Regions from separate parts of the Aureimonas sp. SA4125 genome, predicted to be linked through region 2. Evidence: predicted binding sites of a transcription regulator. Region 2 holds the regulator's gene; each other region holds the start of a gene.

What was found. Region 2 encodes PhoB, which activates phosphate uptake and scavenging genes when phosphate is short. Its sites were predicted from a motif close to TGTCATNNANCTGTCAT; they were not measured.
Region 1: a site for PhoB is predicted at 2,199-2,215, ahead of Sa4125_RS03830 (esterase-like activity of phytase family protein). Genes of this name have one in related genera too.
Region 3: a site for PhoB is predicted at 2,611-2,627, ahead of phnD (phosphate/phosphite/phosphonate ABC transporter substrate-binding protein). Genes of this name have one in related genera too.
Region 4: a site for PhoB is predicted at 1,523-1,539, ahead of Sa4125_RS19620 (esterase-like activity of phytase family protein). Genes of this name have one in related genera too.

The regions. Positions count from the first base shown of each region.
Region 1 covers NZ_AP025032.1:835,757-839,531, reverse strand. Annotated here, with positions in the region: gene Sa4125_RS03850 (hypothetical protein) at 1-140, opposite strand, end outside; gene tolR (protein TolR) at 150-599, opposite strand; gene tolQ (protein TolQ) at 685-1,392, opposite strand; gene ybgC (tol-pal system-associated acyl-CoA thioesterase) at 1,682-2,131, opposite strand; gene Sa4125_RS03830 (esterase-like activity of phytase family protein) at 2,261-3,775, shown strand, end outside.
Region 2 covers NZ_AP025032.1:1,211,352-1,215,126, reverse strand. Annotated here, with positions in the region: gene Sa4125_RS05550 (GcrA family cell cycle regulator) at 1-383, shown strand, start outside; gene Sa4125_RS05545 (hypothetical protein) at 492-983, opposite strand; gene phoB (phosphate regulon transcriptional regulator PhoB) at 1,069-1,827, opposite strand; gene phoU (phosphate signaling complex protein PhoU) at 1,832-2,575, opposite strand; gene pstB (phosphate ABC transporter ATP-binding protein PstB) at 2,670-3,479, opposite strand; gene pstA (phosphate ABC transporter permease PstA) at 3,498-3,775, opposite strand, start outside.
Region 3 covers NZ_AP025032.1:2,005,602-2,009,376, reverse strand. Annotated here, with positions in the region: gene Sa4125_RS09335 (iron ABC transporter permease) at 1-693, opposite strand, end outside; gene Sa4125_RS09330 (ABC transporter substrate-binding protein) at 660-1,682, opposite strand; gene Sa4125_RS09325 (metalloregulator ArsR/SmtB family transcription factor) at 2,011-2,373, opposite strand; gene phnD (phosphate/phosphite/phosphonate ABC transporter substrate-binding protein) at 2,682-3,659, shown strand; gene phnC (phosphonate ABC transporter ATP-binding protein) at 3,735-3,775, shown strand, end outside.
Region 4 covers NZ_AP025032.1:4,135,215-4,138,989, reverse strand. Annotated here, with positions in the region: gene Sa4125_RS19630 (heme-binding protein) at 1-126, opposite strand, end outside; gene Sa4125_RS19625 (ChaN family lipoprotein) at 366-1,352, shown strand; gene Sa4125_RS19620 (esterase-like activity of phytase family protein) at 1,586-2,947, shown strand; gene Sa4125_RS19615 (Hsp70 family protein) at 3,010-3,775, opposite strand, start outside.

The sequences.
Region 1 (3,775 bases), 380 kb from region 2:
AAGGCGTTCGACATGACGATCTCGACCGGCAGCGCCTCGGCATAGGTCGCGTCGAGAGACGGCGGAGACGACGACGACCACAGCCCCAGGGTAAGGGCTGCGACGTGCAGGACAGCGGAGGTGGCGACACCGGACTTCATCTCAGCCGATCAGCTCGTCGTCTCTTGATCGGTCACGAGACCGATATTGGTGAAGCCTGCGAGCGAGATGCGCGACATCACCTGCATGACCGTGCCGTAGTCGACGGCGCGGTCGGCGCGCACGAAGATGCGCTCCTCGTAGCCGGCCTTGGCGATTTCGGTGAGCTTGGAGACCAGTTCCTCGATCGGATAGGTCTCTTCCTGGATGTAGATCTGCCCATCCGACTTCACCGCGACGGTGATCGGCGTCTTCTCGGCGTTGAGCGCCTTGGCCTGTGTCTTCGGAAGTTCGAGCGGAACGCCGACCGTCAGAAGCGGCGCGGCGACCATGAAGATGATGAGCAGCACCAGCATGACGTCGACCATCGGCGTCACGTTGATCTCGCTCATCAGTGCCCGCTTACGGCTCCTGCGCCGGCGCGAACCGCCCGATGCCGCTCCGCCTGTGGACATGCCCATATCGATCGGCTCCTGAGTTCCGAAGCGGCAGTGCTCCGGTCGGTTTCTGCGGCGCCGGAACGCGGCGTCGTCGTGCGTGTTCGGCTCAGCGGGTCGTGGTGCGCTCGTCGATCTGGCGCGACAGAATGGCGGAGAACTCGTCGGCAAAGGCCTCGAGCCGCATGCCGAGCTTGCCGGCATCGGCAGACAGCTTGTTGTAGGCGATGACCGCGGGGATGGCGGCCACGAGGCCGATCGCCGTGGCGAGCAGCGCCTCGGCGATACCCGGCGCGACGACGGCAAGGTTCGTCTGCTTGGAGGCGGCGATCGCCTGGAACGACGTCATGATGCCGACCACCGTACCGAACAAGCCGATGAAGGGCGCGGCCGAGCCGATGGTGGCGAGGAAGCCGAGGCGCGATTCCAGCCCGTCCATCTCGCGGGCCAGCGTCACATCGAGCGCCTTTTCGATGCGGGTGTGCAGGCCGATCGGCGAGCGGGCCCCCTTCTCGAAGGATTTTTTCCATTCCCGCATCGCGGCGACGAAGAGCGCGCCCATGCCCGTCGTCTTCTTCTCGGAGAGCGTGTGATAGAGCTCCTCGAGCGACTGGCCGGACCAGAAATTGTTTTCGAAGGTGTTCAGCTGCCGGCGGAAACTTCCAAAGCGCATCGACTTGTCGATGATGATCGCCCAGGTCCAGACGGACGCGCCAAGCAGGCCCAGCATGACAGCCTTGACGATGAAGCCGGCCTGCCAGAAAAGATGCCAGAGCGAGACCGTCGCTTCGGGTGCCGCAAGAGCGCTCTGGGCGATCTCGTTCATTTGCTAGACCCTCGAAATCTCAAAGCCCGGTTGCCGGGCAGGCTGTTCGCACACGCAACAGGGAAATGCTCGATCATCCCCGTCGGGGCGATCGAACCGCCTTCGCGCTCTTAATGCTCTGTGCTGCCGATGACCCGACCGTTCTACACAATTTGAATCAAGCGAAAGAATGGCATGCGTCACCGGCAGTCCCGGGCCCCTGCATTCAAACAGCATTAACCTTAAGCAATCGTTGACGTGAATGCTGCACTGCCGTTGCGGGAGTGGCGGACCTGGCGATTCAGGGAGAGGCGGCGGGACGGGCGAGGATCGCCGAGACGGCTTCCGGCATCCGGCGCGGGCGACCATCCGGCGAGATCACGGCGACCTTCACCTTCGCCTCGATCAGGACGTCGTCGCCGCGAAGGATGCGCTGGGTGAGGATGATCCGGGCGCCGCCGAGAAGCTCGGTGCGGGTCTCGACGCGAAGCACGTCGTCGATCCGGGCCGGGCGCAGGAACTCGATCGACATCTGGCGCACGGCGAAGGCCATCGGCTCGCCGTAGGCACCCTCCGCCAGGGCGCGATGCCCGATCCCCTTCAGGCGGAGGAAATCGGTGCGACCGCGCTCGAGGAAGTGCAGATAGCGGGCGTGATAGACGACACCGGAGAAGTCCGTGTCCTCGAAATAGACCCGCACGTCGAGACAGTGGCCGTCATCGGTGAGCCAGCCGGAAAGTTCGGTGTTCATGGCGTTCCGGTAAGGCATCGAAGCGGCGTTGTCATCGTCTGGAGCCCGCGGATGCGGCGATCGGGGCTGTCATCCCCGTGTAACAGTCAGCTGTTTAGGAAGGCTCCCCAATCCTTTTCGAGAGCTCCGATGATCGCCAAGACCGCCTCGCTCGCTGCCCTGCTGCTCGCATCGACCGCGCTGGCCGCGTCCGCCGCGCCGATGTTCAACCGCGTGGCCTCCTTTGCGGTCGCCGAGAACATTCCGGCCGACAAGGACCAGAAGTCGACGTCGTCATCTGAGATCATCACCGCGACGCCGGACGGCATGACGCTCATCTACAGCGACAGCCCGCTCGGCGGCATCGGTTTCGTCGACATCGCCGACCCGAAAGCCCCCAAGGCCGGTGGCTTCCTCTCGCTCGACGGCGAGCCGACCTCGGTAACGGTCGTCGGGACAAAGGCGCTCGTCGGCGTCAACACTTCCCAGTCCAAGACGGAGCCTTCCGGGAAGCTCGCCATCGTCGACATCGCGACGAAGACCGTGGAGGCCACCTGTGATCTCGGCGGCCAGCCCGATTCCGTCGCCGCCTCGAAGGAGGGCACGCTTGTCGCCGTCGCCATCGAGAACGAGCGTGACGAGGATCTCAACGATGGCGCGATCCCGCAGCTGCCCGCCGGCGATGTCGTTATTTTCGACCTGAAGGATGGCGTCGCCGATTGCGGCAGCCTGAAGCGCGTGGACGTCACCAAACTTTCCGACGTCGCGCCGACCGATCCAGAGCCGGAATTCATTGCCTTCAACGACCGGAACGAAATCGTTCTGTCGCTGCAGGAGAACAACGCCTTCGTCGTGATCGACGGCAACACCGCGAAAGTCACCGGCCACTTCTCCGCCGGCTCCGTCGACCTCGACAAGATCGACACGGTCTCCGACGGCAAGTTCGATTTCACCGGCAGCCAGAAGGGTCGGCTTCGCGAGCCCGACGCCGCCAAGTGGCTCGACGACAACCGCTTCGTCGCCGCGAACGAAGGCGACTACGAGGGCGGCTCGCGCTCCTTCACCATCTGGAACAAGGATGGCACCGTGCTCTACGAGAGCGGCGCGTCGCTCGAAAAGGCGGCCGTCATGGCCGGCCACTATCCGGACAAGCGCTCGCGGGCCAAGGGCATCGAGCCGGAGGGCCTGGAAGTCGGCAAGTTCGGCGAGGATACGCTGATCTTCGTCCTCGCCGAGCGAGCTTCGCTGGTCGCCGTCTACAAGGATACCGGCGCCGAGCCCGAACTCCTGCAACTGCTGCCGTCGGGCGTCTCGCCGGAAGGCGGGATCGCGATCCCCTCGCGCAACCTCTTCGTCAGCGCCAACGAGGCGGACCTTGGCGAGGACGGCGGCGCGCGCTCGCATGTCATGATCTACGAGAGGTCGGAAGGGCCGGCGGCCTATCCGCAGATCGTCTCGACCGAAGTCGATGGCCAGCCGATCGGCTGGGGCGCCCTTTCCGGCCTTGCCGCCGACCCCGAGACGGCCGGCACGCTCTACGCCGTCAGCGACAGCTTCTATCGCTCGCAGCCGGCGATCTTCACCATCGACGCGACGAAGCGGCCGGCCGAGATCACCAAGGCGCTTCCCGTCACCCGCGACGGTACCGCGGCGCAGAAGCTCGAC
Region 2 (3,775 bases):
AGCCGAAGGTCGCGGCCGCCGCGGTGGTGGAATCGGTCGTCGAAATGGAGATGCCGGCTCGCCTCGTCTCGATGCAGTCCGCTCCCCGCATCATGCGCTCGAGCGGCGGCGGGTCGCACGGCGCCACGGCCCTGAAGATGGAAGAAGAGATCGACGCCGTGGCCGAGCAGCCCCGGCCGCTCGTCTCGGCCGAGGTCGTGCCGATCTCGCGCAACCTGACCCTCGTCCAGTTGAACGAGCGGACCTGCAAGTGGCCGCTGGGCGATCCGCTGTCGCCGGAGTTCCGCTTCTGCGGCAACCACTCCAACGACGCCTCGCCCTACTGCCTCTACCACGCCAAGATCGCGTTTCAGCCGGTCTCCGAGCGTCGACGCGTTCGCTAAGCGACAAGCGCTGCCGGATGAGGCGGCGCATTGCCGGACCAAGCGGCGCTCCAGCGTTCGGATGCGGCCCAGAGGTCACTGCGGCAGAGGCGATGGGTCCGGTTGAACCTATGGGCGCCAGGGACTCGGCGTTCCGTCGACGTTCATGCCGTCGAGCACCTGCTTCACGATGCTGGCGGCGCGCTGGTCGAGAACATAGCCGGCTATCGTCGGATCCACCTGCAGCGGCAGGTATTTCTTGTCTTTCAGGATCTGCTCGGCTTCCGGAGAGCGCGGGAACGCGACAATCTCGTCTCCGAGCCAGACAAGCTGCACGTCCGACGTCACCGGAAAACCCGCCTTCGCCATCATGACGCTCGGACTGAGCTGGGAGATCTCGATCTTCCGCTCGATCTGCGCGGCACGATCGACGACGGTGTCGACCTTCCGGTTGAGCGATGCCGTCTCCGCGATCAGGGTGCCGAGCTGATCGCTCTGCTTGCCCTGCTCGGTGAACAGCTCGTTCTGACCTGTGAACGCAAAAATGGTGAATGTCGCGATGAGCGCGGATGCCGCCAGATTGACGGATCCAAGACCAATCTCCCATTTGCTCTCTGCCATGGGAGTCTCCGGGGCCAGCCCGCAGTATGCGCCGTTTCCAGGCAATTGCGAGGGCGTCCGGACGGCCGCCTTGCAGGCGAGAGCGCTACTCCGCCGCGCTGTCGCGCGCCCCTGCCACCGCTGGCATGCCCGGCCGTACCGCCTTCGCGCTGGCGGAAAAGTTCTCGTCGAGGGCGTAGCCGGCGCCACGGACGGTGCGGATCGGGTCGCGCTGGCGGCCGCGGTTGATCGCCTTGCGCAGGCGCCCGACATGGACGTCGACGGTGCGCTCGTCGACATAGATGTCGCGGCCCCAGACGCCGTCGAGCAATTGCTCGCGCGAGAAGACGCGCCCGGGCGACTGCATGAAGAATTCCAGCAGCTTGAATTCCGTCGGTCCGAGCTTCACCTCGCGACCGAGACGGCGGACGCGGTGGGTTTCGCGGTCGAGATCGATGTCGCCGGCATTCAGGAGGGTCGAGATCTTCTCCGGCCGCACGCGCCGCAGCATGGCGCGCACCCGTGCCATCAGTTCCGGTGTCGAGAAGGGCTTCACGACATAGTCGTCAGCACCGACCGACAGGCCCCTCACCCGCTCGGATTCCTCGCCGCGCGCGGTCAGCATGATGATCGGCAGGCGCTCGGTCTCCGGCCGCGTGCGCAGCCGCCGGCAGAGCTCGACGCCGGAAAGGCCCGGCAGCATCCAGTCGAGGATCAGGAGGTCGGGGACGATCTCCTTCAGGCGGATGTCGGCCTCGTCGCCGCGCGCGATGGTGTCGACGATGTAGCCTTCCGCCTCGAGATTGTAGCGCAGGAGGACGGAGAGCGCCTCCTCGTCCTCGACAACGGCGATCCGCGCATTCATGCCATTATTCCCCTGCGCCGCCCGGCGCCGGCGCGCTGCCGGGCAGTTCGATGGTCATCGACGCCGTCGTGTCGTTCTTCGGGCGGTCGGCTTCCATCTGCTGGCCGGTCTTGATGTAGAAGATCGTCTCGGCAATGTTGGTGGCGTGATCGCCGATCCGCTCGATGTTCTTGGCGCTGAACAGGAGATGCGTGCAGGCGGTGATGTTGCGCGGATCCTCCATCATATAGGTCAGGAGTTCGCGGAAGATCGAGGTGTACATCGCGTCGATGTCCTCGTCGGCATCGCGGATCGTCTGGGCGCGCAGGTGATCGCGCGACGCGTAGGCGTCGAGCACTTCCTTCAGCTGTTCGATCGCCAGTTCCGACAGATGCTCGATGCCGCGCACCAGCTTGATCGGCTGCTGGTGCTCGTGCACGGCGATGACTCGCTTGGCGATGTTCTTGCCGAGATCGCCGATGCGCTCGAGATCGCTGGAGATGCGGATGGCCCCGACGATCTCGCGCAGGTCCTGCGCCATCGGCTGGCGCTTGGCGATGGTCATGATGGCGCGCTCGTCGAGTTCGCGCTGGGCAGCGTCGAGGAGCATGTCATCGGCCACGACCGACTGCGCCAGGCCCCAGTCGCTGTTGATCAGCGCCGCAACGGAACGCTCGACCATGCGCTCGGCCTGGCCTCCCATTTCGGAGATCCGGCGCACGATGAACTTCAGTTCGTCGTCGTAGGATGAGACGATATGTTCGTCCATGTGTGGTCTCCCGGTTCTCTCGGTCAAAGCCGCGGCCTCGCGACCGCCCGCCCGTCCCGTCTGTTGTTCGTGGGTGCGCTGGTGCCTGGCCGGCTCAGCCGAAGCGGCCGGTGATGTAGTCCTGGGTGCGCTTGTCGTCGGGGTTCTGGAACATCTTCTCGGTCGGCCCGACCTCGGCGATGTTGCCCAGATGGAACATCGCCGTCACCTGGCTGACGCGCGCCGCCTGCTGCATCGAGTGGGTGACGATGACGATGGTGTAGTTCTGCTTCAACTCGTCGATCAGTTCCTCGACCTTGGCGGTGGCGATCGGGTCGAGCGCCGAGCAGGGCTCGTCCATCAGGATCACCTCGGGCGAGACGGCGATTGCGCGGGCGATGCAGAGACGCTGCTGCTGGCCGCCGGAAAGGCCGGTGCCCGCCTCGTCGAGCCGATCCTTGACCTCCTCATAGAGGCCGGCGCGGCGCAGGCTGGTGATGACGATCTCCTCGAGGTCCGCCTTGGACTTCGCCAGGCCGTGGATGCGCGGGCCGTAGGAGACGTTCTCGAAGATCGACTTCGGGAAGGGATTGGGTTTCTGGAACACCATGCCGACGCGGGCCCGCAGTTCGACCACGTCGATCGAGGGATCGTAGATGTCGTCGCCGTCGAGGGTGATGTTGCCGGTCACTTTGGCCGACGACACCGTATCGTTCATGCGGTTGAGGCAGCGCAGGAAGGTCGACTTGCCGCAACCGGACGGACCGATCAGGGCCGTGACCTGGTTTTCCAAGACGTCGAGGCTGACACCGAACAGCGCTTGCTTGGCGCCGTAATGGACGGAGACGTTCTCGCCCTTCATCTTCACGGGACGGTTCGTATTCACGGCAGGACCCTTATTGAGCGTCGCTTGAAAGTTTTCCATCATACTGGATCCGCCCGTTTACCAGCGCCGCTCGAAGCGGCGGCGAAGAATGATTGCGATGATGTTCATGAAGGAGAGAACGACGAGAAGGACGCAGATCGCAGCGCTCGTCCGGGCGACGAAACCACGTTCCGGGCTGTCGAACCAGATGAAGATCTGGGTCGGCAGGGTGGTCGAGGCCTCCAGCATCGAGTCCGGCGCAGAAGTGATGAAGGCGTTCATGCCGATGAGCAGCAGCGGCGCGGTTTCACCGAGGGCCTGAGCCAGGCCGATGATGACGCCGGTCATGATGCCCG
Region 3 (3,775 bases), 790 kb from region 2:
CGTGCCTTGCAGGCAATTGAGGCGCCACAGCTCCGGCGCGGCCAATCGCGCGCCGAACTGCGCGAGCCCTGGACGTCCGTCAGGACCGACGAAGGCGGCAACACCCAGATTGACGATGGGAAACAGAACGAAAAGCGTCAGCAGCGCCACGATGAGGACGATGGCGCCTGCGGCGAAGCGCTCTCCCCGACAGAAGCCGCGCGCGGCTGCCACGTCCGCCAGAAGGCACAGCAGAGCGATGCCACAGGTGAACCCGCCCCAGCCGAGCCCAGGCTGACCGACCAGAGCCCGCGGGAACAGCAGACCCAATCCGGGCACTCTTGTCCCGTCGAGGTCGATGGCAAAGCCCTGAGCGACCAGGACCACGAGACCTGCCGCAACCAGCGAGAGAGTTGCGGGGTGCCGCCGCCAGTCGCCTCGCGACGCGGCGAGGACAATGAGAGCGATCGCGATCGCGATTAGTGGCAGGAGCCAGCCGCGCCCGGCCAGCCCTTCGATCAAGGCCGATCGGTCTGGGCCCTCTGTCAGCGACGTGCCGCGGTACCATGGCATCGCCACGAGGGCGGCGCCGAGAAGAGCTAGCCACAGGCCGCCGATCCGGTCCCGCTTTCGGGCGGCGGCCCCGACGGACCGCCACCTGTTTTCCGCCGTCTCGATCGTCACTTCGGCAGTGCGCCGATCTCTGCGTCCCACCGTGCCAGAAGTCGGCTGCGCGTTTCGCTGGACCCGTAGGTCGCGAAATCATAGTCGATCAGCTTGATGTCGGCGAGTTTGGGCGCGGCAGCCGGTGTGGCGGCCGACGCGTTGGACGGCACCTGGAAGCTGTTCGCCGTCGCGCCGAGTTCCTGGGCCGCAGCCGAAAGCGCCCAGTCGTACCAGAGGCGCGCATTGTCGGCGTTCGGTCCGCCTTCGATCAACGACATCGACCCGACCTCGTAGCCCGTGCCTTCGCAGGGCGCCACCGTCTTGATCGGCGCTCCCTTGACGGCCTGCGCCACGGCGTCATGCATGAAGACGATGCCGATGGCACTCTCGCCGGTCGCCGCCGCCCGGATCGGCGCCGAGCCCGACTGGGTGTACTGGCTGACGTTGGCATGGAGCTTGGCCATGAACTCGAACGCCTTGTCTTCGCCGAACAACTGCACGAGCGTCGCCAGCATCGTGTAGGCCGTCCCCGAAGAGTTCGGGTTCGCGACCTGAATGTCGTCGGCAAAACGCGCGTCGAGAAGGTCCGCCCAACAGGCCGGCGGGTTCTCGGTGACCATGTTGCTGTTGTAGCCATAGCCAAGTCCACCGGCATAAATGCCGACGGTGCGGTACTCGGCCGTCTCGGCCTGCCGCACGGCCCAGTCGTTCAGCTCGGCCAGCTTGGGCGACTTGTATGCCTTGGTCAGCTTTTCCTGCGCGGCTTGCAGATGGGGGTCGCCGGTGCCGCCCCACCACACGTCGCCGCGCGGCTGGCCTTCCTCGGCCTTGATCTGGGCGAAGGTCTCGCCGGAAGAACGGCGCGTCATCAGAACGTCGATTCCGGTCTCACGCTCGAAGGCCTCCGACATGACCCGGCACCACTCCTCCTCCACCGAGCAGTAGAGGACCAGTTCGCCGGTTTGCGCCACCGCCTGAGAGGCCGTCATGCCTCCGATTGCCGATGCCGCGGCAAGTGCCACCATCCATTTCTTCATGTCCTGGTCCCCCTTGTTAGACGGCCCGGCTATCGTCTTTTCGCGACAGTTTCATGAAAGTCGTTTCGTGCCGGGCCTATCGGTCGGCGAACGCGGAAACTCCCAAAGTGCCAGCGCACGAAAACGATTGCGGCCAAAGTGATACGGTCCACGATCGGAATCTGATCGAGCAGCGACTGCTGGTCTGGCACGACCGAACCTCAGCCGGACAGGAAAAGGACGATCCAGATGTCCGCGAGAGCACCACGCCTGTCGCGAGCGGCCTGTCGCCAAAAGCCTTTCCGCGTCGATCCTCGGCTGGCACAGGCCGGCGACGCATGCACCGCCCCTAGTTTTGGATCGGCGCCGTCTCGGCTTCTCCCGGAGCGGTTGCCGTGGCGAGCATGGCGGTCACGGTCGCGCAGGAGGTCGGATCGCCTTTGCAGCAGTCCTTCAGGAGGTAAACGATCAGCTCCTGCATCGTCCCGAGGCTTGCGGTGTAGATGATGGATCGCCCGGTGCGCCGAGAGGCGATGAGCCTGGCGCGCTCGAGAATGCCCAGATGCGTCGACATCGTCGTCGAGACGGTTCCCAGACGTCGCGCGATCTCTCCCGCCGGCAGTCCGAGCGGCATCTCGGTCACGAGAAGGCGGAAGGTTTCCAGCCTCGTCTCGTGGGAAAGGGCCGATAGCATCAGCAGAAATTCTGTCATGGTCGAGCTGCCAACGAGGTCTCGCCGAAGGACCGAAGCTGCATGATGCGATCGCGGTGCCATGCCCCGGCGCGGTCCGGCAAAAGCCCACGCCGATTCACCAGCTAGCACGAACTCGGAGACCGCAAGATGACAGCGCCGGGAGAAGGCATGCAGTCGGTCTGGCCGTGATGCGACGCGGAGCCGGCGTCGACATATGCCTTTCGTCCAGAAGCCGGCGCACTGAGGGCCGGCGGTTGTCACACGGTTGTCGTGCAAAATGGCTAGTGCCGGATTCATCGATATTTCTCGAAATGAGGGTGTTTCCGATGAGATCACGAATTGCCGCCGTCGCCCGTGCCGCTGGCCTCTCCGTCGCCATGCTGATGTCGGGTGCCGCCGTCGCCCACGCCGAGTTCAAGCTCGACGCGCGCTACACCGATGCGGACGGCGACATGGTCGCGGACGTTCCGACCGACGCCGCGCAGCTCATGGATCCGGACACGCTAATCTTCGCCTACACGCCGGTCGAGGATCCGGCCGTCTACGCCGACGTCTGGGCCGACTTCCTCAAGCACATGGAAGAGAAGACGGGCAAGTCCGTCCAGTTCTTCCCCGTCCAGTCGAACGCTGCCCAGATCGAGGCGATGCGCGCCGGGCGCTTGCATGTCGCGGGCTTCAACACCGGCTCCAACCCGATCGCCGTCGCCTGCGCGGGCTTCCGTCCCTTCGCCATGATGGCCGCCAAGGACGGTGCCTTCGGCTACGAGATGGAGATCATCACCTATCCCGGCTCCGGCGTGGAAAAGGTCGAGGACATCAAGGGCAAGCAGCTCGCTTTTACTGCCGAGACGTCGAATTCGGGCTTCAAGGCGCCGTCGGCCCTGCTGAAGGCCGAATACAACCTCGCCGCCAACACCGACTTCGAGCCGGTCTTCTCGGGCAAGCACGACAATTCCATCCTCGGCGTCGCCAACAAGGACTATCCCGCGGCGGCGATCGCGAACTCGGTCATGAAACGCATGGTGGCGCGCGACGTGATCAAGGCCGATCAGGTCGTCTCGATCTACAAGTCGCAGACTTTTCCGACGACGGGCTACGGCGTCGCGTACAACCTGACGCCTGACCTTCAGGCCAAGATCCAGGACGCGTTCATGTCGTTCGACTGGACGGGGTCGAAGCTTCTTGCCGAGTTCCAGACCTCCGAGCCGCCGCAGGAAACCTTCATCCCGATCAGCTTCAAGGAAAACTGGGCCGTCATCCGCCAGATCGACGAAGCCACGGGCGTCTCGTACGAGTGCCAGTAAACTTCCTAACCTGATCTATCGGGGCGCCGCGCATGTCGCGCGGCGCCCTTCGCGTTGAATGAGGAGTTGGGGCGCATGCTGCGGATCACCGGACTGACCAAGACCTACAAGACCGG
Region 4 (3,775 bases), 2.0 Mb from region 2:
CTCCAGCGCGATCAGCGAGCCGCCAGCATCGAGGACGGCGATCGTCAGCGGCTTCAGGCCCATCTCCACGCCCTTGTCGAAAGCGGCCTTGATGATGATGCGGGCATGGGCGAGGGTGAGGGTCATGCGTGTCTTTCCTGCGGTCGTTCGCGCGCCGGCGGCCGGCAGCGACGGAGATGATCGGTTCCAGCTTCCGCCGGATGTCGTGCTATCCATAAACGACCCCCGGGCCGGAGCAATGGCCGCGTGTGACTTCGCGTCTCGTTCGCCGCCGAGGAATGTCTATATCTAACGCGTCGCGACCGGAAAAGGCGATGGCGGCGGGCTGCCGCCGCATCCACCGCAGCTTTGCATGAAAGTGGCCGATGAAGTCTCTCCGCCGGCTGGTACAAGCTCTGTCGCTCACCTTGGTGCTGAGCGCTCCTGCCGCTGCCTTCGAGATGCCGTCGGAATGGCTCTCGGCGCATTTCCAGGACAATCCGCTCGTCGGCTCCCTCTGGAGCGGCGACGGCAGGCGCAGCGATGCGGCAGCCTTGACCGCGGCGCTGGGCGGCGCCGACTTCGTTCTTGCCGGCGAGATCCACACCAATCCCGACCATCATGCCATCCAGGCAGGGATCGTCGAGGCGTGGGTGGCGGCCGGCCGGCGCCCGGCCGTGGTGTTCGAGATGATCTCCGCCGACGAGGCTCCTGCACTCGACACCTTTCTCGCCAGACCCGGCGCGACGGCGGAGGGCTTTGGCGCGGCGGTGAAGTGGACGGAGCGGGGCTGGCCGGATTTTGCCATGTACCGCCCGGTCGTTGCCGCTGCGATGGCGCACAGGCTTCCCCTTCATGCCGGCGATCTCGGCCGCGAAACCATAAGGCGGATCGGTCGCGAGGGCGTGAAATCCCTGCCGGCTGGGGAGGTCGGGCGGCTCGGGCTCGACGGGCCGATGCCGGGCGGCACCGAGGAGACGTTGACGGCTGAACTGAAGGCCTCGCATTGCGGGCTTCTGCCGGACGAGGCGCTTGCGCCGATGCTGATGGTGCAGCGGGCGCGCGACGGGGCGTTGGCGAAGGCTTTGATCGAAGCCTCGGGGCACCGCCATGGCCTCCTCATCGCGGGCGCCGGGCACGTTCGCACCGACTATGCCGTGCCGGCGCTCCTTCGCGCCCGCAAGCCGGATGCCACGATCGTCTCGATCGGGATGATGGAGGTCTCTGACGGCAAGACCGCGCTCGCCGATTACGGCATTTCCGCCGCCACGCCGGCGCCCTACGACTTCGTGCTGTTCACCCCGCGCGCCGATCTTGCCGATCCCTGTGAGGGGATGGCCGAGGCGATGAAGACGATGGCGCCGGCGAAATAGGGCCGCCGGGCAGCAGCCTTTGACATCGGAAGCTTGCAGGTGGCGAGAAGCCCCGGAAAAATCTCGTGCGTTTGCCCCGCATTCTGCGTCGGTTGGGAAAAGGATGGCCGCGTTCGTCGCCGGCTCACGGCAACCGGGATTGCCGGAATGTCATGCCTTGTTCACGCCTGCGTCAACGGCCTGTCACCCAAAACCGCTGTCTTCCGCCCACCCATCACAGGAGACAGAGACCCATGACAAAGATTCTCGCGCCCAGCATCGCCCTTCTGCTTCTGGGCATGTCCGGCGCCACAGCGCAGTCCGTCGAAGGCCAGGTGTTCGACGCGACGCTGGCCGGTCAGGCCGTCCTTCCGGCCGCGACCGTCGTCGCCGCCCCGGCCGATGCGCCAACGTTCCTGAAGCAGGCCGGCAAGTTCACGACGGCCGACCGCCTGCGCACCACCGAGCTCGGCAAGGTCCCCGGAATGGACGGCAAGCGCCCGACAAATGCCGGCCTGCCGATCGACGGCCAGTCCGTCCAGGGCTTTTCGGGCATTCGCAAAATGCCGGACGGCACCTTCTGGAGCCTCTCCGACAACGGTTTCGGTTCCCGCGCGACATCGAGCGACGCGATGCTGATGCTGCATCATCTCGCCATCGACTGGGCGACAGGCACCGTCGATCGGACGGAAACGATCTTTCTCAGCGACCCCGACATGAAGGCGCCGTTCCCGATCACCCTCGAAGGCACCGACACGCGTTATCTCACCGGCGCCGACTTCGACCTCGAATCCATCCAGCCGGTCGCGGACGGATTCTGGGTCGGCGAGGAATTCGGCCCCTATCTCCTGAAGTTCGACCTTCAGGGCCGTCTGCAGTCGACCCATGCGACGCGCATCGGCGAGACGAAAGTCATATCGCCGGACAACCTGACACTGAAGCTGCCGGACAACCCCACCAAGCCGTTGCCGAGCTTCAACCTGAAGCGCACGGGCGGCTACGAGGGCCTTGCGCTCTCGCCGGACGGCACGCGCCTCTACGCGCTGCTCGAAGGTCCGCTCTACACCGACGGCAAGGTCGCGACCACCGAGGATGGCCGCATTGGTCTCGGCATCATCGAGTTCGACACCGCCAAGGACGACTGGACCGGCCGCTCCTGGCTCTATCCGCTGGCCGAGGGCGGCGAGGCGATCGGCGACTTCAACATGATCAGCGAGACGGAAGGCCTCGTCATCGAGCGCGACAACGGCGCCGGCCGTGCCACCGAAGCCTGCAAGAGTGAGCCCGCGGCAGACTGTTTCGCCACCCCGGCCAAGCTGAAGCGGGTCTACAAGATCGAGATGACCGATGAGAACGCCGGCAAGGCGGCGCGCAAGGTCGGCTACATCGATCTCCTTGCCATCAAGGACCCGAACGGTCTCGCCAAGCAGGGCGGCAGGGACGGGACATACGACATGCCCTTCGTGACGATCGAGAATGTCGACCGCGTCGACGAGACCTATATCATCGTCGGCAACGACAACAATTTCCCCTTCTCGGCCGGCCGCGAACTGGACAAGACCGACGACAACGAGTTCGTCCTTCTCGACGTCGCCGATTTCCTCAAGGCCAAGTAAGCGCAAACCGGCGGCGTGGGCTTCTGCCTGCGCCGCCGCTCTGGCTCGAGGAGGCCGCCGGTTCAGCCGAACTTGCGCCTGGCGTCGACGGCAAGGCCGAGGCCGACGCTGCCGAAGGCGTCGCTCTCGACGACGCGCGCGCCTGGAAAGAGCCCCGTCGCGGCGCGGTGCACCACCGGGATCTGCGTCGAGCCCCCGGTCAGGAGCACGGTGTCGATCGCCGCGGCATCGATGCCGGCCTGGGACAGGCATTCCAGAATGCTGCCGGTGATGCCGGCGACGAGGCTTTCGACGGCCGCTTCGAAAGCCGGGCGGGTGATCGTGCGGCCGAGATCGAGCCCCGGCTCCTTCAGCGAGATCAGCGCTTCCTCGGCGTCCGTCAGGGCGATCTTCGCCGCCTCGACCTTGCCGGCGAGGCGGTGGCCCGAGCGATGCTCGAGGATCTTCAGGAAGCGCGACAGCTTTTCCGGATCGGCCGATTCGCGCCGGAGCTCGAACAGGTCGCGGGCGATCTTCGGCGTGTAGAGCAGGTTGATCCGGTGCCAGGTCGCCAGATCGTTGAAATACCAGACCGGCATGCGCCGCTTGCCGTCGGCGGTCGAGGAGCCCAGCCCCAGCGAGGGCATCACTTCGGCAAGGCTCAGCACCCGGTCGAAATCGGTGCCGCCGATGTGGACGCCGGAGGAAGCCAGGATGTCGTCGCTGCGGTCGGGTTTCTTCGCCGCCTGCGGCGAGAGCCTGATGACGGTGAAATCGGAGGTGCCGCCGCCGATGTCGACGACGAGCGCCAGTTCCTCAGCCGTCACGTCGCGCTCGTAGTTCAGCGCC